DNA from 3 places in the Variovorax sp. AC103 genome. Region 2 is predicted to be linked to each of the others. Evidence: predicted binding sites of a transcription regulator. Region 2 holds the regulator's gene; each other region holds the start of a gene.
The links. Region 2 encodes sigma-54, which starts transcription at its own class of promoters, with help from an activator protein. Its sites were predicted from a motif close to TGGCANGNAANCTGCTTT; they were not measured.
Positions count from the first base shown of each region.

Region 1 (9,996 bases), on a different contig from region 2:
TGTTTCGCGAAAAGGTTTCGATGGCTTTCACTCTTATGGCGTCTTCTCCGATCAGTCCTCTGCATGCCCTGCAGGCCGCGAACCGTGCAGGTTTGCCTGTTGCTTCCTCGGCCTTCGGCACGCTGCTGATCGCTGGTGCCACGGGCGCCCTGGGGGCCGAGTTGCTGCGCCGGCTGGCGGGCAGCCACCGCCATGCGCACACCCGTGTGCTCGCGCGCGAGCCGATGCGCGACGGGCTGCGCGGTGTCGAGACCTGCCTGAGCCCGGCGCTGCCCATCGCGCAATGGCCGCTCACGTCCGCCCACACGGCCGTCGTCGCCTTCGACCCGCCGCGCCTGTACCACGACCGCGAACGCGCGCTGTGGGTGCCCGAGCCCTCGGATCTGCCCGCGCTCGCGCGCTGGCTGCATGCCTGCGGCGTGCGCACGCTGGCCATCGTGCAGCCGCACGACCAGGGCCGGCTGCCCGAGGCGCTCAAGCGCGGGCTGGCCAGCCTCGACGAGCAGGCGGTGGTGGCCTGCGGCTTCGAGCGCGTGATCCTCGTGCGCTCGGCGCGCAAGCCGGCGAATGCCAAGTTCGCCAATCCGCTGGAGCGGCTGGCCGCATGGATGCTCTCCGTCGTGCGCTTCATGGTGCCGAGCAGCGAGCAGCCGGTGCGCGCGTCGAAGGTGGCGGAGCTGGTCGACCTGGCGCTGCGCATCGCGCCGCCAGGCGTGCACGTGGCCGCGCCCGAGCTGGTGTGGCAGGCCGCGCAGGGCGACATGCAGGGCGTGGCCGAGCGCTGGCTCGGCACGACTTAGGCTTGGGCTCGGCCCCAGGCTGCGCGCACGTCGTGTCGCTTCTGCTTCGCTCTGCCGGGGGCAACACCAGCGGCCCGGCAAAGCCGGTTCCGCGGTGTTTCGCGGCACAGCAGGACGCTGCTTCCTACGCGCGCCACTGGCGCAGCAGCTCGCCCGAATCGACCACCAGCCCCAGGTGCAGCGACACCATCGCCAGCGCCGCGCCTTCCAGGTGCGCATCGGTGCCGCGCACCAGGTCGCGCAGCACGATCACGCGGTAGTTGTGGTTGTTGGCGTCGAAGGCCGTGTTGAGCACGCAGCAGTCGGTGAAGCCGCCATTGAGCACCACCGTCTCGATGCGCTGGTTGCGCAGCAGAAAGTCGAGGTCGGTCGGGTAGAAGGCAGACAGCCGCCGCTTGGTGTCCACGCGCATGTCGCCGGGCTCGACGCGCGTGACCCACTCGGTCCACTTCGAGCCTTCGATGGCGTGCGCGTCGGCGTTCGGAATTTCGCCCACGTGCAGCGGAAAGGTGCGCCGCCACGCGGCCGGGATGCCGCGCGTGTCGTCCTCGCCGCCGGGCCGCAGCACCGACTTGATGTGCACGATGCGCACGCCCAGCGCGCGCACCTCGTCGTGAAAGCCGTCGATGGGCGCCACCACGTCGCGCGCCCGGGGCGCCGGGCAGGGGCAGTCGGGGCTGTCGTCCAGGTGGCCGCGGTGCATGTCGATGGACACGACCGCGGTGGTGGCCGGGTTCAGGTAGTCGGCGAACTGCGCCGCGTCGAGCTCGCGCTCCTCGTTGTAGACCCAGGCCTTCATCGGCGTTCTTCTCTCACATAGGGTTGGCCCAGCGCGCCGGGCTCTTCGTCGGCGCCGCGCCGCGAGAGCGCGACCCACACCATCACGCCGAGCGTCACCGCGTACGGCGTCATCATCACGAAGTACTGCGGCAGCTGCACGCCGGCCGCGGCCAGCTGGGGAATCAGCGCCTCGATGCAGCCGAACAGCACCGCGCCCACCAGCGCCTTCCAGGGCGACCAGCGCGCGAAGATCACCAGGCCCACCGCGATCCAGCCGCGCCCGCCGGTCATGCCCGCGATCCACAGCTTGGTGCTGACCACCGAGATGTAGGCGCCCGCCAGGCCCACCAGCGCCGAGCCCGCGAGCACCGCCGCGAAGCGCCACGCCGTGACGTTGATGCCCGCCGCATCCGCGGCCTGCGGGTTTTCGCCGACGGCCCGCAGCCGCAGCCCGGTGGAGGTGCGCGCGAAGAACCACGCCACCGCGCCGAAGATCGGCAAGGTGAGCCACACCATCGCGTTCTGCGCAAAGAGCTTGCCCACGCCGGGCAGCATCGACAGCGGCCACAGCGCCATCGCGCCGATGCCCTCGGTGGCGTGGTTGGTCCAGTCGGCCATGGAGCCGACCAGCGAGGTGAGGCCCTGGCAGAAGAACACCAGCGCAAGCCCGGCAATCACCTGGTTCACGCGCAGCCAGATCACCATCACCGCGAACAGCATCGACACCACGCTGGCCGCCAGCATCGCGAGCACCAGCGACACGGCCGGTTGCCCGATGGCGATCTGCGCGCCGATGCCGGCGAGCGCGCCGACCAGCATCAGCCCTTCGGCGCCCAGCGAGAGCACACCCGCGCGTTCGCTGATGATGAGACCGAGCGCAGCGAGCGCATACGGAATGGCGAAGTCCGGCGTGCTCGCGAGCCAGTTGAGGATGACACCACCGCTCATTGCAGAACCTCGCCCCCCACGCGGCGCAGCCGGTGGCGAATGAAGAAGTCGCTCGACGCGACACACACCACGATGATGGCCTGGATCAGCTGCACCATCGAGAACGGAACCTGGTAGAACACCTGCAGGCTGCGCCCGGTGACGAACAGGGCGGCCACCAGCAATGCGACGACCGTTGCCGCCAGCGGGTTGTTGCGCGCCAGGAAGGCGATGAGGATGCCCGAGAAGCCGTAGCCCTGGTAGAAGGCCTGCGTGAGCCGGCCTTCCTGCCCCGCGACCACCGCGAAGCCCGCGAGCCCGGCCATCGCGCCCGACAGCAGCACCGCGCCGTAGATGGTGCGCCGCACCGGCACGCCGTTGGCATGCGCCACGCGCGGATTCGCGTCGACGAAGCGCAGGTACAGGCCCACGCGGCTCACGCTCACCAGCCACCACGCCAGCAAGGCAACAACGCCCGCCAGCAAAATCGCGCTGCCCACGCCGCCACCGAGTTCGGGCAGGCGCTCGAACGCGCGGAACTGCGGCGAGTAGGGGAAGTTGTCCTTCGGGTCCTTCCAGTTGCCGTACACCAGGTGCAGCAGGAAGTTGCCCGCCATGTAGTTGAGCATCAGCGTGGAGATGATCTCGTTGACGCCGAGCTTCAGCTTGAGCCACGCCGGGCCCAGCACCCACAGCAGGCCGCAGGCCACGGCGGCCACGAACATCAGCGGCAGGCGCAGGTTCTCGGGGCCGATCTGCCACATCGAGAGGGTGGTCGCGCCGATCGCGCCCCAGATCATCTGGCCCTCGAGCCCGAGGTTCCAGAAGCGCGCGCGGAATGCGATGGAGCCCGCCAGGCCGACCAGGATCATCGGCGCGGCCTGGAACAGCACGGCGCGAAAGTTCTGCCCGTCGAAGAAGGTCTGCGTGACGAACTCGTTGGCCAGCTCGTCGGCCGGCACGCCGGCGGCCACCAGGATCGCGGCGGAAATTGCGAAACCGACGAACAGCGCGGCCGCGAGGATCAGCGCCTGCCAGCGCCACGCCATGTGCTGGCGGATCTCGAGCGCGTAGCGGCGGCGCGCGAGCGGCTGCATGGCGCGCGGCGCTTCATGAGCGAGAGGAGCGAGAGCAGCGGTGTGGGGGGGCTTGGGTGTGTGTGCCATGTCGGCCGTGAGGGATGCTTCAGCCATGGTCGACCATCGCCTGTCCGATGGCCTGGCGGTCGGCCGGTTGCGCGAATTCACCGGCAATGCGACCGCGTGTCATCACGCCCACGCGGTCGGCCAGCTGCAGCACTTCGTCGAGGTCTTCGCTGATGAGCAGCACCGCGGCGCCGCCGTCGCGCGCGGCCCGCAGCCGCGCGTGCACCTCTGCGCTCGCACGCACGTCGAGGCCCCGGCTCGGGCTGTGCGCGAGCACCAGCGTGGGCGACTTGCCGAACTCGCGCGCCAGCACCAGCTTCTGCGCATTGCCGCCCGAGAGCAGCGCGGCCTTCTGCGCGACCGAGCGCACGCCCTGCACGTCGAACGCGCGCACGGCTTCCTGTGTGTCGCTCTGGATGCGGCCCCGGCGCAGGCGCCACACGGGCCCGTAGCGCCCGGTGTGCACGCGGCCGATGGCGTAGTTCTCGGCCACCGACAGGCCGCCCGCGAGCGCGAGCCCGTAGCGGTCGGCCGGAATGGCGGCAATGCCGATGCCGCGGCGCGCCGAGGCCGCCAGGGTCTTCAGGTCGCCATGGCCCGCGAGGTCGATCTCGCCTTCGGTGGCCTCGCCCGGCAGGCCCATGATCGCGCCCGCCAGCTCGCCCTGCCCGTTGCCGCCTACACCGGCCAGGCCGTAGATTTCGCCGGCGTGCAGCTCGAGGTCGACCCCGTCGAGCACGCGCCGGCCTTCGGGCGAGGCCGGCGTGCGCAGCCCGCGCACCGACAGCCGCACCGGCCCGCGCGCGGCGGCCGAGGCTTGGAAGCCTTGCGCGGCGATCGATTCGCCCACGGTGAGCTTCACCAGTTCGACGACCGATGTCTCGGCGGGCTGCAGCGTGGCCACCGTGCGGCCGCTGCGCATCACCGTCACGCGGTCGGCGTAGGTCTTGACGTCGGCCATCTTGTGCGTGACCAGCACCACCGCGGCACCGGCACGCGCCAGGCCCTGAACCGTCTGCAGCAGGCGTGCGGCCTCCTGGTCGGTGAGCACGGCGGTGGGCTCGTCGAGGATCAGGATGCGCGCGCCCGCGAGCAGCACCTTGAGGATCTCGACGCGTTGTTGTTCGGCAATGGACAGGGCGTCGACCCGCTTCGACGGATCGATGTCGAAGCCCAGCTCCGATGCCTTGTTGCGGATGTCGCGTGCCATCTCGCGCAGGCGTTCGCCGTGGCTCTGGAACTCGGCCGGCGGCGGTGCGGTGAGCAGGATGTTCTGCGCCACCGTGAACGGACGCACCAGCTTGAAGTGCTGGTGGACCATGCCGATGCGGTGCCGTGCCGCATCGCGCGGCCCGGTGAAGCGCACCGCGTTGTCGTCCACCAGCAGCTGCCCGGCCTCGGGCGCGTAGAGCCCGGCCGCGATGTTCATCAGCGAGGACTTGCCCGCGCCGTTCTCGCCGAGCAGGGCGTGCACCTCGCCCCAGCGGGCGGCGAAGTGTGCGTCGGTCAGCGCCGCAAAGCCGTCGAAGGACTTGCGGATGCCGGTGAGTTCGAGCGCGTTGGGCATGGGCGTCTTCGGTCCTGGCTGGCTTACTTCTGCGTGACCACGCCCTTGACGAACCAGTCCATCTTCCACAGGTCGGCGTCGGACAGCACGGCACCCTTGGCCACGCGCTCCTTGCCGTCGCGGTCGGCGAGCGGGCCGGCATAGACCTGCTTGCCCTTCATGATCGCGTCGCGCTCGGCGGTGATAGCCGCGGCCTTGTCCTTGGGAACGGCGGGGCCGAAGCCCGCGATGTCGGTGCCGCCGTCCTTCATCTCGATGAAGGCGCCGTAGGGGGCGGGCTTCCATCCGCCGGCCATCACCTTCTTCAGCTCCGGCGTCAGGAACTTGTCCCACACCCACACCGACGAGCACAGCGTGGCCTTGGGTGCGAACTGGCGCAGGTCGCGGTGGTGGCCGGTGCCGTACACGCCGCGCTCCTGCGCGACGATCTGCGGCGTGGGGCTGTCCACGTGCTGGCCGATCACGTCGGCGCCCTGGTCGATGAGCGCGGCGGCGGCGGCGCGTTCCTTCAACGGGTCGTTCCACGCGCCGGTGTAGATCACGTTGACGGTGGCGTTCGGGTTCATCTTCTGCGCGCCGAGCGCGAAGGCGTTGATGGTCCAGTTCACCACGCCGAAGGGGTTGGCCGCGACGAAGCCGAGCTTGCCGGTCTTCGAGGCCGCGCCCGCGGCCATGCCGCAGAGGTACTGGCTCTCGTAGGTGCGGCCGTAGAACGATTCGAGGTTGGTGCCGTTGGTGGTGCCCGAGCCGTTGAGGAAGGCCACGTCGGGGTACTTGGCGGCGAGGTCCTTGAAGCTGTCGGAATAACCGAAGGCCGTGCCGATCACGATGTTGGCGCCGCGCTGAATGAATTTTTCTGCCGCAGGCTTGATGGCCGAGGCGTCCTCGGGCACGTTCTCGACGAACTGGATCTTCTGGCCGATCTCCTTTTCGATCTTCACGCGGGCTTCGTCGAAGGCCTGCGTCCAGCCGCCGTCGTTCTTCGGGCCGAAGTAGAGCATGGCGATCTTCGGCTTGTCCTTCAGCGTGAAGCCGTCGGCGGCCGCGGCGGGCAACGTCGTGAACAACGCGCCGCCGGCTGCGAGGCTCAGGGCCAGGCCGAGGGTGGTGCCGTGGGAGGGAGTGCGCAGCATGGAGCAACCTTTCGTGAGGAGCATGGGAGGAGACGGGGAAGAAAGAGAAGAAAGCCGCGTGCCGCTACATCATGAAATTGATGCGGAACACGTTGCCCTCGGGGTCGAGCAGCACCGACTGGTACCAGTTGTAGTAAGTGACGTACGGCGCCTTGACGAGCGTGGCGCCGGCCTCCAGCGCCACGGGCACCATGCGGTCCACGTCGGCCTGGCTGTCGACGTCGATGTTCAGCAGGAACTTCACGCCGCGCGTGTCGGAGAACTCGGCCAGGTGCAGCAGCTCGTAGGCGTCGAGCGCGTTGAAGCCCAGGCTCGACTTGCCGGTGTCCAGCCCGCGAAAGATCGGCGAGCGGATCGCCTCGATTTCGGGGAAGCCGAACACGCGCTGGTAGAAGCCGCTGAGCGCGACCACGTCCTTGGCGAAGACGTTGACGTAGGAGAGGTGCGCCATGTGCGTGGGGCCCCGGTCAGGCGGTGGCCTTGGTGCCGCCGAACGTCGTCTGCTTGACGAACTTCGAGGTCAGGTGATCGCCGGAGGAAATGGGCGCGTACTTGGCGCTCTCGCCGGGCGCCAGGCAGCTCGGCAGGCACTCCACCATCGCGTCGTAGTTGGGCTGGTGAAAGAACACCAGCGACTGGCGGCGGTTGGTGCTCGCCACCTCGAACGGCGGGTTGATCACGCGGTGCAGCGTGGACACCCACTGGTCGTTGGTCCACTGCATCATGAGGTCGGCGATGTTCACCACCAGGCCGCCCTCGACCTGCGGCACGTCGACCCACTGGCCGGCCTTGTTGAACACCTGCAGGCCCTTGTCGTCGGGCAGCACGATCGTCAGGCTGCCGTAGTCGCTGTGCGCACCCGCGCGCAACTGGCCGGGCAGCGGCTGCTCGCGCTGCGGCGGATAGCTCAGCACGCGGAACATGCTGATGTGCTCGTCGATCTTGTCGTCGAAGAAGGTCTCCGGCAGCGACAGGCCGAGCGCGAAGATGCGCATCAGCGAGCGAGACAGATCGCTCATGGCGTCGAAGTAGCCTTCGTAGGCTTCGCGGAAACCGTCGATGGGCGGCCAGCTGTTGGGCTCGAAGTGCGGGCCTGCGGCGGGGCCGCGGTGGTAGTCGTCGTTCGGCACGTTCGAAGGGCCGATGGAGAACGACTCCTTCAGGTCGCCGGGCGCCGCCTCTTCCAGGCTGTACGACAGGCCTTCCTCGCCCACCGCGCTGTAGCCGCGCACCGCGTCTTCGCGCGGCCGGTCGACCTTGCGCTTCTCGGCGAGCGGCATGTCGAAGAAGGTGCGCGAGAGCGACGACACGCTGGAGATCAACGCCGGCGGAATGCCGTGGTTGGTGATGACGAGGAAGCCGATGCTGCGGCAGGCTTCGTCGACTTTCTTCGCGACCTCGGCCTTGCCTTCGGCGGTGCCGGCGAAGTAAGGCGCGAGATCGATGATGGGGACGGACAGCAGGGTCATGGCGGGTTCCTCTTGCTTGGCATGCCTTTCGCCATGCAACGTCTGTGCCAGTTGGACCAAATGGACAAATCGCAATCGCCGCGTCAGCATGGTGCGTGGCAAGGCCCTTGCGTCAGCCTGTGAAGGCCGTCGTGGCGCACGGTGATGCACCGTGGCCTTACAGTGGTGCGCAGTACTGAACGAAACCGAAGACCGAGATAGAGAGAGCGAGGGAAGATGCCGAAGACCAAGGCGCTGGCTGCCAACACCAGCAAGGAAGCCAGCAAGGAAAGCCCGGCGCGCAAGCGTACGAAACCCGTGGTGCGCAGCGCGTCAGCGGTGAGCCGCAGGCTGCGCCAGATCGAGGACAAGCGCAGCGCCATTCTGGGTGCGGCACTGGGCCTGTTCTCGCGCTTCGGCCTGCACGGCACGTCGATCGACCAGGTGGCCGCGCGCGCCGATGTGTCCAAGAGCAACCTGCTCTATTACTTCGCGAACAAGGAAGAGCTCTACGTCAACGTGCTGCGCGACTTGCTGGCGCTGTGGCTCGAACCGCTGCGCGGCTTCAGCGCGGAGCAGGACCCGAGCCAGGCCATCGGCGACTACATCCGCCGCAAGCTCGTGATCTCGCGCGACCGGCCCGATGCGTCGCGCCTGTTCTGTCTTGAAATGATCCAGGGCGCGCCGCTGCTGCGCGACGAACTCGACCGCGAGCTGCGCACGCTGGTGGAGCGCAAGTCGGAGGTGATCGCGGCGTGGGTGGCCGCGGGCAAGCTGGCACCGGTGGATCCGCAGCACCTGATCTATGCGCTGTGGGCGATCACGCAGCACTACGCGGATTTCGGCGTGCAGGTGCAGGCGCTGTCGGGGCACACGCTCGACGACGAGGCGTTCTTCGAGAAGACGGTGGAGAACGTGCAGCGCATCATTCTTCAGGGCATCACGCCGCGGTGAGTGCCGCAAGGCGCTGGGTCTTGCTCCCTCTCCCCGAGGGGACATGGGACAACACGGAACGCGCATCGCGCGCGTGGGTTTTCCTTGCCAAGAGAAAAGTCAGTGCTGCGGCGGCACCGCGATCTCGTGATAGCGGCGGTCGAAGTAGATGAGCCCTTGCGCCGCACCGCCGATGGCGATGGCCACCGCCTCGCAGAACAGCACGTCGTGCGTGCCCGCGCTGGTCGCGTGCATCACGCGGCAGTCGAAGGACACGGCCGCGTCGTCGAGCATCGGCGAGCCCGTGGTGTTGCGGCTCCATCGGCCCGCCGCGAAGCGTTCGTCCATCGGCGTCTTGCCGCCGAACAGGGCCGACAGCGACTGGTGCCCCGCGGCCAGCACGTTCACGCACAGCACGCCGTTCGCCTTGAACGCCGGGTACACCGACGCCGAGCGGTTCAGGCACACCAGCAGCGTCGGCGGCTCGTCGGTCACGCTGCACACGGCCGATGCCGTGAAGCCCGCGCGGCCCGCGGGGCCGTCGGTGGTGATGATGTTCACCGCGGCGCCCAGGCGCGCCATCGCATTGCGATAGTCGGCCTTGGGCAGGCCCTGCGGCAGGCCGGCGGGGTTTGATGGAGCAGCGTGGGAGACCATGGCGTTCAACATTGCAGTGACTCCGTCAGGCCAGCACGCAGGCCGCGTCGAAAGGCAGGCGCGGCAGGCGAGCGAACACTTTCGACGCGTCGCCGTGGCCCAGGTTGATGAGGAAGTTGACGCTCCAGTCGGTGCCTTCGAAGAAGGCCGCCTCGACCTTCGCCTTATCGAAGCCCGACATCGGCCCGGCGTCCAGGCCCACCGCGCGTGCGGCCAGCAGCAGGTAGCCCGCCTGCAGGCTGGCATTGCGAAAGGCAGTCTCGTGCGCGGCCTCGGGGCTGCCGGTGAACCAGCTGCGCGCGTCGGCATGCGGGAACAGCGTGGGCAACCGGTCGTAGAACTTGCGGTCCCATGCGGCAATGACCGTGACGGGCGCGCTCATGGTCTTGTCGAGGTTGCCCTTGGAGAGCGCAGGCGCCAGGCGCGCCTTGCCTTCGGGCGTGCGCACGAACACGAAGCGCGCGGGCGAGCAGTTGGCCGAGGTCGGGCCGAGGCTCGCGAGCGCGTAGATCTGCTGCAGTTGCGCGTCGGTGACGGGTTCGTCGGTCCAGCCGTTGTGGCTGCGCGCGCCGGTGAACAGCAGCGACAGCGCGGCGTCGTCGAGTG
Region 1 covers NZ_CEEDFC010000019.1:41,617-51,612, forward strand. The annotation lists gene AC0IYU_RS24530 (hypothetical protein) at 21-800, shown strand; gene AC0IYU_RS24535 (cysteine hydrolase family protein) at 925-1,599, opposite strand; gene AC0IYU_RS24540 (ABC transporter permease) at 1,596-2,528, opposite strand; gene AC0IYU_RS24545 (ABC transporter permease) at 2,525-3,604, opposite strand; gene AC0IYU_RS24550 (ABC transporter ATP-binding protein) at 3,693-5,219, opposite strand; gene AC0IYU_RS24555 (BMP family ABC transporter substrate-binding protein) at 5,243-6,352, opposite strand; gene AC0IYU_RS24560 (VOC family protein) at 6,417-6,803, opposite strand; gene AC0IYU_RS24565 (isopenicillin N synthase family dioxygenase) at 6,820-7,821, opposite strand; gene rutR (HTH-type transcriptional regulator RutR) at 8,038-8,754, shown strand; gene rutF (NADH-dependent FMN reductase RutF) at 8,854-9,402, opposite strand; gene AC0IYU_RS24580 (malonic semialdehyde reductase) at 9,416-9,996, opposite strand, start outside.
Region 1: a site for sigma-54 is predicted at 7,854-7,871, ahead of AC0IYU_RS24565 (isopenicillin N synthase family dioxygenase). Genes of this name have one in related genera too.

Region 2 (9,996 bases):
GCCAACAGCACCCAGCTGCGCGCGCGCGGCTTCAAGCCGGGCGACGCCGAATGGCCCAGCGGCGAAAAAGCCCCGGCCTACAACGGCGACTACATCGCCGACATCGCCGAAGACTTCAAGGCGAAGAAGACCGTCAAGTCCGAAGACCGCGAGGTCACCGGCAGCGGCGACATCGAGGACCTGGACGCCATCCGCGAGTTCGCCGTGGCCTACCTGCGCCGCGAACAGGACCTGGACCTGCAGGCCTTCCGCGTGCGCTTCGACCAGTACTACCTGGAGTCCAGCCTGTACACCAGCGGTCGCGTCGAGGCGGCCGTGGCCAGGCTGGTGGCCGCCGGCAAGACCTACGAGCAGGACGGCGCGCTGTGGCTCAGGTCGACCGATTACGGCGACGACAAGGACCGCGTGATGAAGAAGCAGGACGGTACGTACACGTACTTCGTGCCCGACGTCGCCTATCACATCGCCAAGTGGGAGCGCGGCTTCCACAAGGTCATCAACATCCAGGGCACCGACCACCACGGCACCATCGCGCGCGTGCGTGCCGGGCTGCAGGCGGCTGGCGAAGGCATTCCCGAGGGCTACCCCGACTACGTGCTGCACACCATGGTGCGCGTGATGAAGGGCGGCGAAGAGGTCAAGATCAGCAAGCGCGCGGGCAGCTACGTCACGCTGCGCGACCTGATCGAGTGGACCAGCACCGACGCCGTGCGCTTCTTCCTGCTCAGCCGCAAGCCCGACACCGAGTACACCTTCGACGTCGACCTGGCCGTCACCAAGAACAACGACAACCCGGTGTACTACGTGCAGTACGCGCATGCGCGCATCTGCTCGGTGCTGGCCGGCTGGGGCGGTGACACCGCCACGCTGAAGAGCGTCGACCTGACGCCGCTGGAAAGCCCGGCGGCCCAGGCGCTGATGCTGCTGCTCGCCAGGTACCCGGCCATGCTGACGGCCGCGGCCAAGGACTTTGCACCGCACGACGTCACTTTCTACCTGCGCGAACTGGCCGCCAGCTACCACAGCTACTACGACGCCGAGCGCATCCTGGTCGACGACGAGCAGGTCAAGCTGGCCCGCCTGGCGCTGGTCGCCGCGACCGCGCAGGTGCTGCACAATGGCCTCGCGATTCTCGGCGTCAGTGCGCCGAGCAAGATGTGAACCTCACCATGAAGAAGACAACCAGACAACGCGGCAACATCGTCATCGGCCTGATCATCGGGCTGGTGCTCGGCCTTGGCGTCGCGCTGGGCATCGCGGTCTATGTGACCAAGGTGCCGATCCCGTTCGTGACCAAGACGCAAAAGGGCGGCGCCGAACAGGACGAGGCCGAAGCCCGCAAGAACCGCGACTGGGACCCGAATGCGCCGCTGGCCGGCAAGGCCGGTGCAGCCAAGCCCGCGCCGGTCGCCACCGGTCCGGTCAACCCGGTCACCGGCGAGCCGGCCGCCGCCGTGGCCCCAGGCGCCCCGCCGCCCACGACCGCACCGCCGGTGCCCGTGGTGGTGGCGCCCAAGCCACCACGCACGGCGCCGGTGCCGGCCGAGGCCAACGCGCTGCCGGCTTCGAACGACCCGCTGGGCGACCTCGCCCGCGCGCGCTCGGGCAGCGTGACCACCGCGTCGGCTGCGCCGAGCAGCAGCACCAACAGCAACGCCGCCAGCAGCTCCGGCGCCGATCCGTTCATGTACTTCGTGCAGGCCGGCGCCTTCCGCACCACCGACGACGCCGAGGCGCAGCGCGCCAAGCTGTCGCTGATGGGCGTGGAGGCCCGGGTCACCGAGCGTGAGCAGGCGGGCCGCACCGTCTACCGTGTGCGCGCCGGCCCGTTCAACAAGAAGGACGATGCCGACCGCCTGAAGGACCGGCTCGACGGCGGCGGCATGGAGTCGGCGCTGGTGCGCGTGCAGCGCTGACCCCGGCCTCCGACACGAATAGCCCTTAAGCTTCGCGCCGCGGCGTTTGCCGCCACGATTCATCGACCCGATCGCGCCCGGGCGCACCGGCTGCGCGGGAACTCCCCGCCGCGCGCCGGCTCAGTCTGCCGTACCAACTGGAGAACCCTTTCAATGAAACGTCGTGACTTTTCGCTGGCCGCCACTTCGCTCGGGCTGCTGTCCCTGGCCGCCAATCCGGCCCACGCCCAGGCGCGCGCGCCCAAGGCAGGCACCGAGTACCTGGTGCTCGACAAGCGCGCACCGGTCGACGCACCGGCCGGCAAGATCGAAGTGGTCGAGTTCTTCTCGTACAACTGCCCGCATTGCAACGACTTCGAACCGGCGCTCGAAGCCTGGGCCAAGACGCTGCCGAAGGAAGTCGCCTTCCGCCGCATTCCCGTGCCGTTCGTGGGCAACGACGTCGAAGCCAAGCAGCGCCTGTACTACGCGCTCGAGGCCATGGGCAAGGTCGACGAATTCCAGCCGAAGGTGTTCAGCGCCATCCATGCCCAGCGCCAGAACGTGAACGGCGACGCCAACATCATTGCCTGGGCTTCGGCCAACGGCCTGGACGGCGCCAAGTTCAAGGAAACCTTCACCTCGTTCAGCGTGGCCAGCAAGGCCAAGCGCGCCTCGCAGATGACCGACGCCTACAAGGTGGCGGGCGTGCCGGCGATGGCCGTGGCCGGCCGCTGGTATGTGGATGGCGAGACCGCCGGTAACATGACCAAGGTGCTGCAGGTCGTCAACTACCTGATCGGCGAAGCGAAAAAAGGCTGACCCCCGGGGCTGCGCGCATTGACTGCCGCTGCCTTCTCCCCTTTTTGCAAGGGATACCTGGCCCGCTTCGGCGGGCTTTTTCATCTGTGCGTGCGGGGCTGGCGCAATCAGCCGCATACAATGCCGAGCAAGTTTCGTGCCTCTATGACATTGCATTCTTACCCCACCACTCCCTCCTTCCTCCGTTGCATCGGCCGCCTGGCTGCCGCCGCGCTGCTGCTGGCCGGCTTCGCCTCGGGCGCCCTGGCCGAAACCGCCGACCGCACCAAGCCGATGAACATCGAGTCGGACGCCATGCGTTACGACGACCTGAAACAGACCAGCGTGTTCACCGGCAACGTGCTGGTCACGAAGGGCACGATCATCATCCGCGGCGCGCGCATGGACGTGCGCCAGGACGCCGAGGGCTACCAGTACGGCGTGGTCACGGCGGCGCCCGGCAAGCGCGCCTACTACAAGCAGAAGCGCAATGCGCCCGACGAATGGATCGAGGGCGAGTCCGAAGTCATCGAGTACGACAGCCGCGCCGACAACGTCAAGTTCATCCGCAACGCCGTCATGCGCCGCCTGCTGGGCGCCACGCCGAACGACGAGAGCCAGGGCGCGCTGATCGTCTACGACCAGAGCAACGACACCTACACCGTCAACGGTTCCACCGTGCCGGCGAACACCGCCGTCAACGCGTCCACCCCCGGCGGGCGCGTGAGGACCATCCTGACCCCCAAGGCCGCGGCCGCGCCGGCCGCCGGTGCCTCGGCCCCGGCGGGCGCGAAGGCTGCGCCGCCGGCACCCACCCCGGCGCCCGGCAAGGGCCTGCGCCAGAGCACCACGCTCGACGACGGAGAAACCCGCAAGTGATCGAAACCGCTGGAACGCACGACGCCAACGGCGCGCCGGGCAGCCGCCTGGTGGCGCGCGGCCTGAAGAAGAGCTATGGCAGCCGCACGGTGGTGAAGGACGTCTCGCTCGACGTGCAGAAGGGCGAAGTGGTCGGGCTGCTCGGGCCCAACGGCGCGGGCAAGACCACCTCGTTCTACATGATCGTGGGGCTGGTGCGTGCCGACGCGGGCCAGATCACCATCGACGGCGAGCCCATCGCGCACATGCCGATCCACCGGCGCGCCCGCATGGGCCTGAGCTACCTGCCGCAGGAAGCCTCGATCTTCCGCAAGCTCACCGTCGAGGAAAACGTGCGCGCCGTGCTGGAGCTGCAGAGCGAGCCCGACGCCAACGGCAAGATGGCGCCGCTGTCCAGGCAGCACATCGAGGAGCGCCTGTCCGAACTGTTGTCCGACCTGCGGGTCGACCACCTGCGCGATTCGCCCGCGCTCGCGCTGTCGGGCGGCGAGCGCCGCCGCGTGGAGATTGCACGCGCGCTGGCCACGCAGCCGCGCTTCATCCTGCTGGACGAGCCCTTCGCCGGCATCGACCCGATCGCGGTGATCGAGATCCAGCGGATCATCAGTTTCCTGAAGGAACGCGGCATCGGCGTGCTCATCACCGACCACAACGTGCGTGAGACGCTGGGCATCTGCGACCACGCGTTCATCATCAGCGACGGGCATGTGCTGGCACAAGGCACGCCTTCGGAGATCGTCGACAACGCCGAGGTACGACGCGTCTACCTTGGCGAGCACTTCCGGATGTAAGGGCGGGTGGGCTCTCCATGAAGCAAGGGCTGTCCCTTCGCGTCTCGCAGCACCTGGCATTGACGCCGCAGCTGCAACAGTCGATCCGGCTGCTGCAGCTCTCCACGCTCGAACTGAGCCAGGAGGTCGAGCAGATGCTGGACGAGAACCCGTTCCTCGAACGCACCGCGGAAGAGGCGGCGCGCGAGGAATTCGGGCTCGACGCGGCCGATGCGCCGGTCCCGCGCGATGACGGCGGCGGCGATGGAGGCGACGGCATCGAAGGTGAAAGCGACTTCGCGCCGCCGGCGGCCAGCACCTCTGCTTCGTCCACTGAGACGACCACCAGCACCGCCGACTCCGACGGCCCGGCCACGGAAATCACCGAGCGCGAGCCCGACTGGGAAGGCGACGGCACCGTCGACATGGCCGCGCCCGACGACAGCGAGTGGGGCAGCGACGCCCCCGCGCGCCAGAACAACCTGGGCGACGATGAGCGCGCCGACGCCACCGAGCTCGCGCGCAGCCAGGAGTCGCTGCAGTCGTTCCTGCACCGCCAGGCGCTGAGCCTGCGCCTGAACGAGAACGACAGCGCCGCGCTGCGCTTCCTGATCGAGTCGCTCAACGACGACGGCTACCTCGAAGACTCGCTGCCCGCGCTGGCCTCGGGCCTGGCTGGCGACGACAACGACCAGTTCGACGACCTCGTGCACCACTTCCAGGTGGCGCTCGGCCTGCTGCAAAGCCTGGAGCCCGTGGGCGTGGGCGCGCGCGACCTGGGCGAATGCCTGGGCATCCAGCTGCGCGCGCTGGCCCGCCCGGACGAGACCGAGCAGGAGCAGCTGGTCCGCAAGACCGCCATGGCCGTGTGCAAGCAGTCGATGGAACTCTTGGCGCGTCGCGACTTCAAGCGCCTGGCCACGCTCACCCGCACCAGCGAAGAGCTGGTGCGCCTGGCGCTGCAGATCATTGCGCGGCTGGAGCCCAAGCCGGGCCGGCGCTTCGTGGACGTGGAGCGCAACATCGTGGTGCCGGACGTGATCGTCACCAAGACCGGCCGCGGCACCAACATCAAGTTCCGCGTCATGCTGAATCCGGAGGTCATGCCGCGCCTGCGCGTGCACGACATCTACGCGGGCGCTCTCAAGGCGCACAAGGGCGAGGGCAGCCAGGCGCTGTCGCAGCGGCTGCAGGAGGCGCGCTGGTTCATCAAGAACATCCAGCAGCGCTTCGACACCATCCTGCGCGTGAGCAACGCCATCGTCGAGCGCCAGAAGAGCTACTTCGTGCACGGCGAGCTCGCGATGCGCCCGCTGGTGCTGCGCGAGATTGCCGACGAGCTGGGCCTGCACGAGTCGACCATCTCGCGCGTGACCACGGCCAAGTACATGTCCACGCCGTTCGGCACGGTCGAGCTCAAGTACTTCTTCGGCTCGGCGCTGGGCACCGAGACCGGCGGCAATGCGTCGAGCACCGCGGTGCGCGCGCTCATCAAGCAGTTCGTCAGCTCGGAAAGCATCAAGAAGCCGCTGTCGGACAGCCAGATTTCCGAGATGCTGAAAGAGCAGGGCATCGAGTGCGCACGCCGCACCGTGGCCAAGTACCGCGAGGCGCTGCGCATCGCGCCCGCCAACCTGCGCAAGGCGCTGTAGCAAGCCGACCATGAGCCCTGGCCGCCCGCATCCGATGTCGCGCCGGGGGCTCGGGTTCTTCGCCTTGGTGGCCGTGCTGCTGTTCGCCGGCTGCGCCACCTTGCCCGACGAGGCGCCGCGCCCCGCCGTCAAGGCCATCGCCGTGTCGGCCGATACCGCCCTGGGCAAGATCGCGCTGGGGGCCCAGCCCGACCCCGACCTGAGCGGCTTTCGCCTCATGCCCGGCGGCGACTTCGCCTTCGATACCCGCATCCAGCTGGCGCGCCGCGCCCAGCGCACGCTCGACGTGCAGTACTACCAGATCGAGAACGACGAGACCGGCCGCTACCTGTTGCGCACCCTGCGCGACGCCGCGCTGCGCGGTGTGCGGGTGCGCCTGCTGATGGACGACCTCTACACCTCGGGCGAGGACGAGCTGCTGCTGGCCTTTGCCGCCACGCCCAACGTCGAGCTGCGCCTGTTCAACCCGTTCCCGGCCGGGCGCGGCAGCATCCTGAAGCGCTTCACCGCCTCGCTGTTCGACTTCAGCCGCGTGAACCGCCGCATGCACAACAAGCTGTTCATCGCCGACGGCGCGATGGCGGTGGCGGGCGGGCGCAACATCGGCAACCAGTACTTCCGGCGCACCGCGGGCGAGAACTTCCTCGACCTGGACACCTTCGTGACCGGCGCGCTCATCCCGCGGCTGGGCAGCCTGTTCGACCAGTACTGGAACAGCGTCTACGTGCGGCCCATCGGCTCCGTGGTGCGCACCGATGTGCCGCGCGACGAACTGCAGCGCCGCTTCGAGGCCGCCACCGGCCCCGACACCACGCCACCCCCGCCGCCCCCCGCGCCCAACGACCTGCTCGGCTACAGCCCGATGGCGGACGACCTGAACACCGGCAAGCTCAACCTGATCTGGACCCTGGCCGAGGCCTACGCCGATTCGCCCGACCGCGTGATCGGCAAGACGGCTTCCTACGGCGGCGTGCCGCTGCTGGACGTCGACAGCGTGCGTTACAACGTGGTCGAGCAGATGCGCCGTGCGCGCTCCGAGGTGACCATCGTCTCGCCGTACCTGATTCCCGGCGCCACCGGGCTGGAGGTGATGCGCGAGATTCGCCGGCGCAACGTGAAGATCAGCGTGGTCACCAACTCGCTGGCCGCCACCGACGAGCCGCTGGTGCACACCGCCTACCGCCGCTACCGGCCCGACATGCTCAAGCTGGGCGCCGACCTGTACGAGCTGAGTTCCAGCCGCACCCGGCGCAGCGTGCGGCTCGGGCTGTTCGGCACCTCGGTGGGGCGGCTGCATGCCAAGTCGGCGGTGATCGACCGGCGCACACTGTTCGTCGGCTCGATGAATTTCGACCCGCGCTCCGAGTCGGCCAACACCGAGATCGGGCTGATCATCCACAGCCCCGAAATGGCGCAGCAGATGCTCAAGCTGCTCGACGTGCTCAAGCAGCAGGGCGCCTACCGGCTGCGCTTTGCCGAGGGCAGCAACGAGTCGCGCATCGAGTGGACCAGCGACGACGCCGGCAAGCTCACCGTGCTGACCGAGGAGCCTGACTCGGGCTTGTGGGACCGCACGATGCTCGAGATTTTGGCGCCGCTGACGCCCGAAAGCCTGCTCTAGCGGTGCGCTTGCCGCCCGTCACTTGCCGCTGACGGCCGACCACATCAGCCGCAGGCCCAGCAGCCCCATCACGCCGCCCGCGGCGCGGTCGATCCAGGCCTTGTAGCGCAGGTAGGCCGAGCGCGGCGCCGCTGAAGAAAGGGCCAGCGCGACGACGGTGTACCACCCGGTCTCGATGCAGAAGATGACCACCGGCACGGACAGCGCCAGCACCAGCGGCACGTCGCGCGGCAGGAAGGCCGCGAAGATGCTGGCGTAGACCACCGCTGTCTTCGGGTTGCTGACCTGGGTGGCCAGGCCGACAAGGAAGGTGCGCAAGGGGTGTGCGCCACTACCCTGCGCGCTTGGCGAGGTACCCCCCGGGGGCACCGCCGCCATGGCCAGCGGCTGCCGCGCGCCGCGCCAGATGCGCACACCCAGGTACACCAGGTAGGCGCCGCCGAAGCCCTTGATGGCGAGGTACAGGCCCGGCACCGCCAGGAACGCCGCCTGCAGGCCGGCCAGCGCGGCGATGGCGAAGACCAGTCCGCCCGCGCCCATGCCCAGCGCGGCTGCCAGCCCGTCGCGCCTGGAAGCCACCGCCGTGCGGGCGACCATCACGAAACTGGGACCGGGACTCATCGCGCCGACGGCCATCGCGCCGGCAATGCCGAGCAGGGAAAGGGTGGTGTTCATGGGCTGAAAGGCGTGGCGTGGAGATCAAATGCGCGATCAGCGTGCATTAGTGCACGCTGATCGGGGGTTTGAAAACTAAACTTTAAGTAGTACTCGGGTAACTTTTGGTTTACATTTTCTGCACCGGAGTTACTGATGCAAAAAATGAAAAACCTCATCCTTCTGGCCGTCTGGGCTGTGGTGCTGTCGTTTTTGCTGAGTTTCTTCTACTGGAGCGACGCCCCGCTGGCCGAGCAGCTGCTGTTCGGGGCGTTCATGACGGTGGTCACCGGTGCCTGGATGCTGGTGCTGCTGAACCTGCCGCGTGCGTTCGTGGCCTCCCGCAACTGGCTCAAGGCCTCCAAGGACGACGAGCGCAAGCGCCTGGCCGGCCTCCATCACCCCGGCGCCTAGGGCTGGATGTTGACGGCCTCGACCTGCACCAGCAGTTTCACCTTGTTCTCGAAGCCGAAGTTCAGCCCCCAGGTCATTCCCCAGTCGCTGCGCTCCACGGTCGTCTCGAAGTCGCCGCCGCAGACCTGGCGGTTGATGAGCGGGCTCAGGTAGCAGTTGAAGCGCGCGGCCTTCAGCGTCACCGGCCGGGTCTGGCCCATCAGGGTGAGCGTGCCGGGCACGTCGGCCACCTTGTCGCCGCTGAAGTCGATGCGATCGGCCACGAAGCGCGCGGTCGGAAACTCCGCCACATTGAAGAAATCCTTGCTCTGCACGTGACGGTTGAGCAGGTCGACGCCCGTGTTGATGGAGCTGATGTCCATCGTGATGTCGACCGCGCCGCTGGTGCCCGTGCCGTCGATCTTCACCGTGCCGTCCTTGGTGCTGAAGCGCCCCCGGTTGGTGGTGGTGCCGTAGTGGCCCATTTCGTACATCACGAAGGTGTGGGTCGGGTCGACCACGTAGCTGGCGTTTTTCACCGGTCCGCCCGCGGGCTTGGCGGCCACGGGCAGTGCCGTGTAGTCCTGGGCCGCGGCGGGGTTGCCGGCGAGGGCGCAGGCCGAGAGCGCCGAGGCGAGGATGAGCTTCTTCATCATGGCGTGAGGTGTGTGAGGCATGGCGGGTAGGTGCGGCGGTTCCGGGTCTCAAAGCGGCCCGAGGCCTGCGAGCGTGAACTTGAAGCGCACCTGCACTTCGTTGCCGACCATCGAGGTGTCGGTCCATTCGCCGTCGCCCACCTTGAAGTCGAGCCGCTGGATCGTAAAGCTTCCGGTGGCCACCGCGAAGCCGCCAGCCGCCGTGATGCTGACCGGCACCGTCACGGCCCTGGCCGTGCCCTTGAGGGTGAGCTTGCCCGCCATCTCGAACCTGCCGTCGCCCAGCGACTTGATGGCGCTCGACTGGAAGCTCGCCTGCGGGAAGTGCGCGGCGTCGAACCAGGGCGCCTTGGGCAGCTCGGCGTCGCTCATGGGAATGCCGAAACCGGCGCTGCCCGTGTCGATCTGCAGTGCCACGGTGCCGCCTTCGGGCTTCTTCGGGTCGAAGGCCACCTGGGCGTCGAACTTCTTGAAGGTGCCTTCCACCGGCACGCCCATCTGTTTGGTGACGAAGACGATCTGGCTCTTGTCGGCCACCAGCTTGGTGGCGATAGGCTCGGCAACAGCGAGCGCGGGCATGGCCGCCGCGAAAGCCAGTGCCGCGCAAGGCAGCAGGCGGTAGAAAAGGCGCGTCATCGAGCAGATTCCTTGCGTGGTCCGGGCCACATGCGTTTC
Region 2 covers NZ_CEEDFC010000029.1:81,398-91,393, reverse strand. The annotation lists gene argS (arginine--tRNA ligase) at 1-1,161, shown strand, start outside; gene AC0IYU_RS31225 (SPOR domain-containing protein) at 1,170-1,916, shown strand; gene AC0IYU_RS31220 (thiol:disulfide interchange protein DsbA/DsbL) at 2,070-2,717, shown strand; gene lptA (lipopolysaccharide transport periplasmic protein LptA) at 2,862-3,575, shown strand; gene lptB (LPS export ABC transporter ATP-binding protein) at 3,572-4,366, shown strand; gene rpoN (RNA polymerase factor sigma-54) at 4,384-5,997, shown strand; gene AC0IYU_RS31200 (phospholipase D family protein) at 6,008-7,618, shown strand; gene AC0IYU_RS31195 (LysE family translocator) at 7,637-8,293, opposite strand; gene AC0IYU_RS31190 (hypothetical protein) at 8,429-8,686, shown strand; gene AC0IYU_RS31185 (YceI family protein) at 8,683-9,318, opposite strand; gene AC0IYU_RS31180 (YceI family protein) at 9,370-9,957, opposite strand; gene AC0IYU_RS31175 (cytochrome b) at 9,954-9,996, opposite strand, start outside.

Region 3 (9,996 bases), on a different contig from region 2:
CGAGAAGGTCACCGAAGCCTTCAAGATCATGCTGAAGAACAAGAACGTGGAAGCCATCCTCGTGAACATCTTCGGCGGCATCATGAAGTGCGACACCATCGCCACCGGCGTGATCGCGGCCTGCAAGGCCGTGAACCTGCAAGTGCCGCTGGTCGTGCGCATGAAGGGCACCAACGAAGTCGAAGGCAAGAAGCTGCTTGCCGATTCGGGCCTGCCGATCATCAGCGCCGACACCATGGCGGACGCGGCCCAGAAGGTCGTGGCAGCAGTCAAGAAGGCCTAAGGAACAAGTCATGTCGATCTACATCAACAAAGACACCAAAGTCATCACCCAAGGCATCACCGGCAAGACCGGTCAGTTCCACACGGAAAAGTGCCAGGAATACGCGAACGGCAAGAACGCCTTCGTGGCGGGCGTGAACCCGAAGAAGGCCGGCGAGTCGATCTTCAACATCCCGATCTTCGGTTCGGTGAAGGAAGCCGCTTCGCAGACCGGCGCCACCGTGTCGGTGATCTACGTGCCGCCGGCAGGCGCAGCGGCCGCCATCTGGGAAGCCGTCGAGGCCGACCTGGACCTGGCGATCTGCATCACCGAAGGCATTCCTGTTCGCGACATGCTCGAAGTGCGCAACAAGATGAAGGCCAAGGAAGCGGCCGGCGGCAAGAAGACCTTGCTGCTGGGCCCGAACTGCCCCGGCCTGATCACGCCCGACGAAATCAAGATCGGCATCATGCCCGGCCACATCCACCGCAAGGGCCGCATCGGCGTGGTCTCGCGCTCGGGCACGCTGACGTACGAAGCCGTGGCTCAACTGACGGAAATCGGCCTGGGCCAATCGTCGGCAGTCGGCATCGGCGGCGACCCGATCAACGGCCTGAAGCACATCGACGTGATGAAGGCCTTCAATGACGATCCGGACACCGACGCCGTCATCATGATCGGCGAAATCGGCGGACCCGACGAGGCCGACGCCGCCCGCTGGTGCAAGGACAACATGAAGAAGCCGGTCGTCGGCTTCATCGCTGGTGTCACCGCCCCTCCCGGCAAGCGCATGGGCCACGCCGGCGCGCTGATCTCGGGCGGCGCCGACACGGCCGATGCCAAGCTCGCCATCATGGAAGAGTGCGGCTTCACCGTGACGCGCAACTTCTCCGAGCTGGCCAAGCTGCTCAAGGCACGTCTGTAAGAGACGCTCCACGACACCGGCCGCAGAGCCGGGTCATGCGAGGACCACGCAGAAACAAAAAAAGCGCCCGCACTGGATTGCGGGCGCTTTTTTCAAATAAAACACAGTGGGATCAGAGACATGGAACTCCTTCAAAGCACAGATTTCTGGATAGGTCTGCTCAAGATCGTCTGGATCAACATCATCCTGTCGGGCGACAACGCCGTGGTGATCGCCATGGCGGCGCGCTCGTTGCCGCCCGCACAGCAGAAAAAGGCCGTGATGTTCGGCTCGGGCGCGGCCGTGGTGCTGCGCATCGTGCTCACGGTGGTGGCGGCCAAGCTGCTCGCGCTGCCCTTCCTGCAGATCGTCGGCGGCCTGCTGCTGCTGTGGATCGGCACGCAGCTGCTCAGCGGCGACGACGAGGGCGAGGGCGAGTCCAAGGAATACGGCAGCATGATGGTCGCCGTGCGCACCATCCTGCTGGCCGACCTGGTGATGAGCCTGGACAACGTCATTGCCGTGGCGGCCGCCGCGCAGGGCAGCATGGTGCTGCTGGTGCTGGGCCTGGCGATCAGTATTCCCTTGGTCATTTTCGGCAGCACCCTCATGATCAAGCTCATGGAACGCTTCCCGATCATCGTCATGCTCGGTGCCGCGCTGATCGGTTGGGTCGGTGGCGAAACCATCGTGAGCGACGTGGCGCTGCGCGACACGCTCGCGGCCAATCCCTGGTTGCACTATGCGGCAGCTGCTGCCGGTGCCCTGTTCGTCGTGGCCGTCGGCCGCCTGTTGCAACGGCGCGCGCACGCCGCGGCACACTGAGTTTCTGAGAAGTCGGCACTGGCAAACCATGGCGAGTGTCGGCGTTTCCCTGTTCTCGACCCGCCCCGCGCTGACCTGGGAGTTCGCCTCCCTGACCGATGTCGGGCGGTTGCGCGCCCACAACGAAGACGCCGTCCACGTCGATTCCGCGCTCGGGCTGGCCTTGCTGGCCGACGGCATGGGCGGCTACAAGGGCGGCGAAGTGGCGAGTGCCATGGCCGTGTCGCTGATGCATGCCAGCTTCGGCCGCTGGTTCGCCCAGGCCGGCATGCAGGCGCCGGCCCGGGTGGTCCGCCGGGCGCTGCAGGCCGCCACGGACGAGGCCAATGGCTCCATCCTGCACGCCGGCACCACCAACCCCGAGCTGCAGGGCATGGGGACCACGCTGGTGCTGGCGGCCTTCCGGCCGCAGCGCGTGGTGGTCGGCCACATCGGCGATTCGCGCTGCTACCGCGTGCGCAACGACAAGCTCGAACTGCTCACGCGCGACCATTCGCTGCGCCAGCAGCAACTCGACGCCGGCGCCATCACCGCCGAGGAAGCGCTCAATTCGCCGACCCGCAACCTCGTGACCCGCGCGGTGGGCGTGGAGCCGCAGGTCATGCTGGAAATGCACGAACACAGCGCAAGACCGGGCGATCTCTATATGCTCTGCTCCGACGGACTGAGCGAGATGATTTCCGATGAGCAGCTTTTCACGCTTCTTGCGCACGATATCGCGCTTCAGAAAAAAGCTTCACTTTTAGTTGCAATTGCAAACGACAATGGCGGACGGGACAATATTTCGGTTGTTCTGGCACGGGCGAGCGTCCTGGAAACGTCTCGCGCGGCCAAGTAGCAGGCCTGGACGGCACCCCACCGTCCCGCTTGCCCTCACTCAAGCTTTGCAATCGGGGAGTCGGCAATGCCGAAGATGATCATCTCTGTCGATGGCGTTGTCATCGGACAAGTGGCACTCGCCAAGGAACGCACGACGTTGGGACGACGTGCCTACAACGACATCGTGATCGACAATCTGGCGGTCAGCGGCGAGCACGCCGTGCTGCACATGAGCGATGGCGATGGTCAAGTCGAAATTGAAGATCTCAACAGTACCAACGGTACGTACGTCAATGCGCTCGCCATCCAGAAGCAGGCGCTCAAGGACAACGACGTCATCGAGGTCGGTGGCTGCCGCATCCACTTCCGGGCGCGAAGCAACCTGGCCATCGGTCCCGGTTCCGTGCGCACCACCTTGCCCGAGCACTCGGGGCATTCGGGTGCCGTGCCGCTGTCGTCGGCGCCCACCGAGTCCGGCGCGCTGGTCGAGCTGGGCATTCCGGTGCTGCGGGTGCTGGCTGGCGCCAACGAAGGCCAGGACGTTGCGCTGCAGAAGGTCGTCACCACCATCGGCAAGCCCGGCGTCGCCGTGGCCGTCGTCACGCGCCGCCGGCAGGGCTACGTGGCCGCTGGCGTCGAGGGCAACGTCACGCTCAACGGCCTGCAGCTGGGCACCGAGGCGGTCGCCTTGCAGGAGCGCGACGTGCTCGAGCTCGGCGGCGCCACGCGCATGCAGTTCGTTCGCATCTGAATTTCCCCCCGTGGCCTGCCGCGGCAACGCCCGCAAGGACGGGCTGTCGTGAGCAAGTGGAGCGAGCTGCGGCGCCACTGGCCGCGCATCGCCATCACGCTGTTGCCGCTGTTGCTGGCGTTGGCGCATGCCACCGGCGCCTGGCCGCTGAGCGCACTCGAACGCCTTGACCTGCTGATCTACGACATCCGCCTGCGCGCCACCATGCCGCGCACGGCCGATCCGCGCGTGGTGATCGTCGACGTCGACGACGCCAGCCTGGCGCGCCAGGGTCAGTGGCCCTGGCCGCGCGACAAGATGGCCCGCCTCACCACCGAGCTGCTGACCCGCCAGCAGGCCGCCGTGCTCGGCTTCGACGTGATGTTTCTCGAACCCGACCGCAGCTCCGGCCTCGAACGGCTGCGCGAAATGGCGAACGGGCCGTTGCAGGGCATGCCCGGCCTGGCGTCGGAGGTCGAGCGGCTGGCGCCCTCGCTGGACCACGATGCCACCTTTGCCGGAGCCCTGAAAGGCCAGCGGGTGGCGCTCGGCTACTACTTCAACCGCACGCAGCCGCCCCGCGCCGAGGGCCAGTTGCCCGCCACGCCGCTGCTGCCGGCCGGCGCCTTTCCCGCGGGCGGCACCTACGGCACGACCTGGAACGGGTTCGGCGCCAGCCTGCCTGCGCTGGCCCAGGCCGCGCCGGCCGCCGGCTTTCTCAACATGCTGGTCGGCGCCAACGGCGACGGCGCGATCCGCAGCGTGCCGCTGCTCGCCCGCTACGAAGGCGACCAGGCGCAGCCTGGGTACTACGAATCGCTGGGGCTCGCGGTCTACCGGCTTGCCAACGGCTCGCCGGCGGTGCTGCCGGCCTTCGCGTCGGGCGCCGGCGCGGGGTTGCCCCGGCTCGCGTCGCTGCGGCTGGGCCCGTTGCGCATTCCGGTCGACCAGGGCGCCAGCATGCAAGTGCCGTTTCGCGGACCCGGCGGCGCGAACGGCGGATCGTTTCGCTACGTACCCGCCGCCGAGGTGCTGGAAGGCAAGCTCGCACCGGGCGAGCTGAAAGACAAGATCGTGCTGCTCGGCGCCACCGCGCCGGGCCTTCAGGACCTGCGCGCCACCCCCGTGGACGCAGCGTTTCCGGGCGTCGAGGTGCATGCCAACGTCGTCTCCGGCCTGCTCGATCACCGCCTGCTGAGCGTGCCGGACTACGCGCCGGGCTACGAGGTGCTGTTGGTCCTGGCGGCCGGGCTCGTGCTGGCCTTCGGGCTGTCGCTGCTGTCGGCGTCGCGCGCCGTGCTGCTGGCCGCCGGCACCGTCGCCGCGCTGGTCGGCCTCAACCTCTGGCTTTACGTGGGCCACGGGCTCGTCCTGCCGCTGGCGTCGGCGCTGGCCATGACGGCGCTGGCGTTCGTGCTCAACATGAGCTGGGGCTACTTCGTCGAATCGCGCGCCCGGCGGGGGCTGGCGCGGCTCTTCGGCACCTATGTGCCGCCGCAACTGGTCAACGAAATGATGGCGCACCCCGACCGCTACAGCATGCGCGCCGAGAGCAAGCCCATGACCGTGCTGTTCTGCGACATGCGCGACTTCACCCGCCTGTCGGAGCAGATGGCGCCGGCCGAGCTGCAGGCCTTTCTCAACACTGTGTTCAGCCGGCTCACCGACGTCATCAGCGCGCACCGCGGCACCGTCGACAAGTACATGGGCGACTGCGTCATGGCCTTCTGGGGCGCGCCCATCGACACGCCCGACCACGCCACGCTCGCCGTGCAGGCCGCCCTGGACATGGGCGACGCCGTGCGCGACATCAACCGCATCCACCGCGACAGCGGCCGGCCGGAGATCAGCGTGGGCATCGGCATCAACAGCGGCGTGATGAGCGTGGGCGACATGGGCTCCACCGAGCGCCGCAGCTACACCGTGGTGGGCGACGCGGTCAACCTTGCGTCCCGGCTCGAGGGCCTGAGCGGGCACTACGGCGTCGAAATTGTCGCCAGCAGCGCGACCCGGGCCATGGCGCCGGGCCATCTCTGGCAGGAGCTCGACAGCGTGCGCGTCAAGGGCAAGGCCCAGGCGGTGGCCGTGTTCACGCCGCTGGTCGCACGCACCCCCGAGTCCGTAGAGCACGCCCGCCGCATGCTCGAGCGCTGGAGCGACGTGCTCGCCGCCTACCGGCGCCAGGACTGGGCCCTGGGCCGAAGCCTGCTCGCCCCCTTGCTCGCCGAGGATGCCAAAAAAGTCCTTTACCAGCTCTACGCCCAGCGTTTAGCCTCGATGGCGTTGCGTCCGCAAGACCCGAACTGGGACGGCGCAACCCGGTTCGAAACCAAATGACGGCAGACACACACAAGGGGTCTCTCACAATGCAGGTTCGTGTGCTGGGTTGCTCGGGCGCCATCGCCAAAGGCTGCCGCACCACCTCGTTTCTGGTCGACACCGACCTGCTCGTCGATGCGGGCACGGGGGTCGGAGACCTCACGCTCGATGAAATGGCCGCCATCGACGACGTGGTGCTCACCCACAGCCACCTCGACCACATTGCCGCGCTGCCCCTGATGCTCGACGCCGTCGGCAGCCGCCGCGCGCAGCCGCTGCGGGTGCATGCGCTGAGGGCCACCATCGAGGCACTGCGCACGCATGTGTTCAACAACGTCATCTGGCCGGACTTCGAGAGCATTCCGAGCCAGGACGCGCCCTTCGTGAGCTTTCACGACATCGCGGTGGGGCAGTCGCTGCACCTGGGCAGCCGCGTGCCCAAGCGCATCGAGGTGCTGCCAGCCGTGCACACCGTGCCGGCCTGCGGATTCGCCGTACGGCGCGCCGAAGGAGGCGCTCACTGGGTTTTCACCGGCGACACCGAGCGCAACGCGCCCTTCTGGAAGCGCGTGAACGCGCTGGACGTGGCGATGCTGGTGATAGAGACGGCCTTCAGCAGCCGCGAGCAGGCGCTGGCCGAGCGCAGCCTGCACCTGTCGCCGTCGGTGCTGGCCGATGAGCTGGCGCAGATCGATCCGGGCAAGCAGTACCCGATCTACATCACGCACACCAAGCCCGCGGAGACCGAGGAAATCATGAGCCAGATCGAAGGGCTGGCGGCCCGGCAGGTGGCGGGGCTGGCGCAGCGGGACATTCGCTGGCTGAAGGCGGATGGGGTGCTGACGTTTTGAGTTCGCGGGTCGTTGAGAGTGACAAATTTGTCACCTGTTGTTGCGAGCACGGCCAAGAAGTGTCACTCTCTGTAACTGAAGTGTGAACAAATGCACTACTTTCAATCTGTAAACGATTGAAAGCCGCTTGGCACAGATGCTGCGGAAGGTACTGCGCTCCGGGCAGGTTCCCGGGCTCAACCAACCAACCTGGAGTTAGTTCATGAACCATCGCACTCTCGCCCGCCGCGCACAGGCCGGCTTTACCCTTATCGAATTGATGATCGTTGTGGCGATCATCGGCATCTTGGCTGCTGTGGCTCTGCCGGCGTATCAGGACTATGTTGCGAAGTCCCAAGTCGCTGGTGGCCTCGCAGAAATTACTCCCGCCAAAGTGAATGTGGAAGATCGCATCGCTTCCGGCACGCCTCCCACCGCAGTGACGGATTTGGGTATTCAAGCATCGACAGCGCGCTGCTCGGCTATCGCGATCACCGGCTTTCAAGGCACGACATCTCCCGCAAACTCGGGTGGCACTATCGCTTGCACGTTGAAGGGCAATGCTCAAGTCAACGGCCTTTCAATTACTTGGACTCGTGCAGCCGACACGCAAGGCGCTTCTGGGACCACCGGCGCTTGGACTTGCGCATCGACTGTGGCAGCGAAGCTGGCTCCGAAGGAATGCCCGGGCGTAGCTGCAGCCTCGTCGTAAATTTCACATCGGTTCTGCGATCAGCCGCCTTCGGGCGGCTTTTTGTTTCAGTGTTCCTAATCATTGATGCCATGGCAAAAAAAGTATTCAATAAGTTGTGAATCTGAAAAGGTTAGACTAAATCTATTCCAGCGTTTATTGACAAAAGTTGGCTAATCGAGTTGAAGAGCCACGTATCTTTGGTAAACCAAAACGCGAATATGGCGACGTATTTTTCGCCCATCGCGTTTTCTGGGGTTTGGTGTGGCTACCTCTCTGCCCGATATCGCAACTACGTCGACGCTCGACGCACATCGCGTTAAACACCAATAGCATCGAGGGCAGAATCAGTCCAATGAAGTTGGCGCCGTCATCTTGCTTCGTCACAGAGAATTTGCCCGATCCAGTTGGCGCACCAGCTTTATGTAGCGCGCTGATCGCGTTACCTTTCATCTTTCCTGTAGCTGCAGGCCCTTCGGTCAACGTTTGGCAGCAGTTGGCGTCGTGGCTCTGCGTAGCGCCTTTGCTGGTCTTGGCGAAGGCAAGGTTCGGTCTCGTGAGCCCTTGGGCCGTAGCTTGGCTTACCGTAATTGCGCTCCTTGTCGCCGCTTCTCCCGACTCCCGGCTCGGCCTCAGCGCTCGCATCCCCGCAGCAATCGTCGTCATGGTCACCGTCATGACTGTCTACGTTGGCGCGAGCTTTGTCCATCGTGGTGCTCGATGGCACGCGGTCATCGCACATGGCTTACTAGGCGCCGGACTCATCAGCACTGTGCTCGGCCTGCTCCAATACTACGGGTTGGCAGAACATCTTGAGCCCTGGACGACCTCGCCGGCAGTCGGACAGGCTTTCGGCAACCTGCGCCAACGCAACCAGTTCGCCAGCCTGATCAGCATGGCCTTGATTGCGGCGCTCTGGCTTCACGCGACGCGAAAAAATGGGGCCTCCTTCAAGCGCCTCGCGTGGCTTGTAGCGGTCGTCTTGCTGGTGCTGGCCGCCGCAGCGTCCACGTCGCGAACGGGCCTGCTGGAGTTTCTGCTGATCGTTGGCACCGCAGCCTGGATGGCGCGTCGTGAGAGACGTGACCCGCGCCGCAGGGGGGAGGCCCGGGGGGAGGCCCGGCCGGAGGCGTTGCCCTGCTTGCCCGCCCCGCTGGCTCTCCTGTCCCTGATTCCCCTGTATTTCGCAGCCGCTTGGGTCCTGCCGCAACTCGTCGGCAGTGGAACCGAGAGCATGGCGCAGCGCCTGAGCGAAGGGGCACCGGTCAGCCACAGCCGGCTGATTCTCTGGCACAACGTGCTGACGCTCATCGCGGAGCGTCCGTGGCGGGGATGGGGCTGGGGCGAACTGAGCTTCGCGCACTACATGCACAGCACGCTGTACCCGGGAGCGCGCTTCGTCGAGATCCTCGACAACGCCCACAACCTGCCCCTGCACCTTGCGGTCGAGCTCGGCATTCCGGCGGCGGTGCTCGTGTGTGGTGGCTTCATCTGGTTCGTCATCACCGCGCAGCCGTGGCGCGAGCGCGATCCGTTCCGCGTCATGGCCTGGGGGCTGCTGGGCGTGATCGTCCTGCACAGCCTGCTCGAATATCCGTTGTGGTACGGGCCGTTCCAGATGGTGTTCGGTCTTTGCCTCGGCGTACTCTGGCCCGCCAAGCGAGCGGTAGCAGATCGAGATCGACCCCGGCCCAGGCTTCAGGCCTTTTCGTCGGTAGCTGCGGCGGTGTTGATCGCCACCGTCGGCTATGCAAGCTGGGACTACATCCGCATCAGCCAGATCTATCTGCCTCGGGACGAGCGGTTGCCTCAGTACGAGGAGCATCCCCTCGAAGCAGCGCAAGGCTCGTGGCTGTTTGCGAATCAGGTCGACTTTGCCAGGCTCACCCTGACCACGGTGACCGCCTCCAACGCGACGGAAATCCATGCGCTGGCTCGACGACTTGTGCACTTTTCGCCCGAACCTCGTGTGATCGTGAAGCTGATAGAAAGCGCCGAACTGATGGGCATGCACGACGAGGCGCGGGCGGAAGCGCAACGTTTCAGCGTTGCGTTTCCACGTCAGTACGAACATTGGCTCCAAGGCAAACCGGTCGATTCTTCCGCCCTTTGAGCACTGTCCAGCGTCGCCTTGGGTATGACGAGCGGCGTTTATCTCCAGATAAGCGGCTTCTTTACAGAAGGTAAAGAAGCGTAAGCTAGGCCACAAAGATACACATTTGTGTCTGTCGCCCCCTGTGGGTGCTTTGGGCCTTGTTCATGACCATCTACAAAAACCGCCATCGCCGCGCCGGCTTCACGCTTGTCGAAGTCATGATCGTTGTCGCGATCATCGGCATCCTGGCTGCGATTGCGCTTCCGCAGTATTCGGACTATGTGCGTCGTGCGCGGGTCTCCGAGGCGCTTGGGCTGCTGGCTGGCATGCGCCCGCGGATGGAGCAGTTCTTTCAAGACAACCGTACTTTTGCAGGGGCTTGCGATTCAGGCACTGTTGCAACGAAGCCAGCCAGTACGAAAGGGTTCGACTTTGACTGTGGCACTCCGACCGCCACCACATACACGATCACTGCAACTGGTAAAACCGGCACGAGCACAGCAGGCTTTGTGTATACCCTG
Region 3 covers NZ_CEEDFC010000002.1:104,893-114,888, reverse strand. The annotation lists gene sucC (ADP-forming succinate--CoA ligase subunit beta) at 1-283, shown strand, start outside; gene sucD (succinate--CoA ligase subunit alpha) at 294-1,187, shown strand; gene AC0IYU_RS03160 (TerC family protein) at 1,308-1,991, shown strand; gene AC0IYU_RS03155 (Stp1/IreP family PP2C-type Ser/Thr phosphatase) at 2,020-2,829, shown strand; gene AC0IYU_RS03150 (FHA domain-containing protein) at 2,896-3,561, shown strand; gene AC0IYU_RS03145 (CHASE2 domain-containing protein) at 3,610-5,877, shown strand; gene AC0IYU_RS03140 (3',5'-cyclic-nucleotide phosphodiesterase) at 5,907-6,710, shown strand; gene AC0IYU_RS03135 (pilin) at 6,913-7,401, shown strand; gene AC0IYU_RS03130 (PglL family O-oligosaccharyltransferase) at 8,045-9,493, shown strand; gene AC0IYU_RS03125 (type IV pilin protein) at 9,640-9,996, shown strand, end outside.
Region 3: a site for sigma-54 is predicted at 6,839-6,856, ahead of AC0IYU_RS03135 (pilin). Genes of this name have one in related genera too.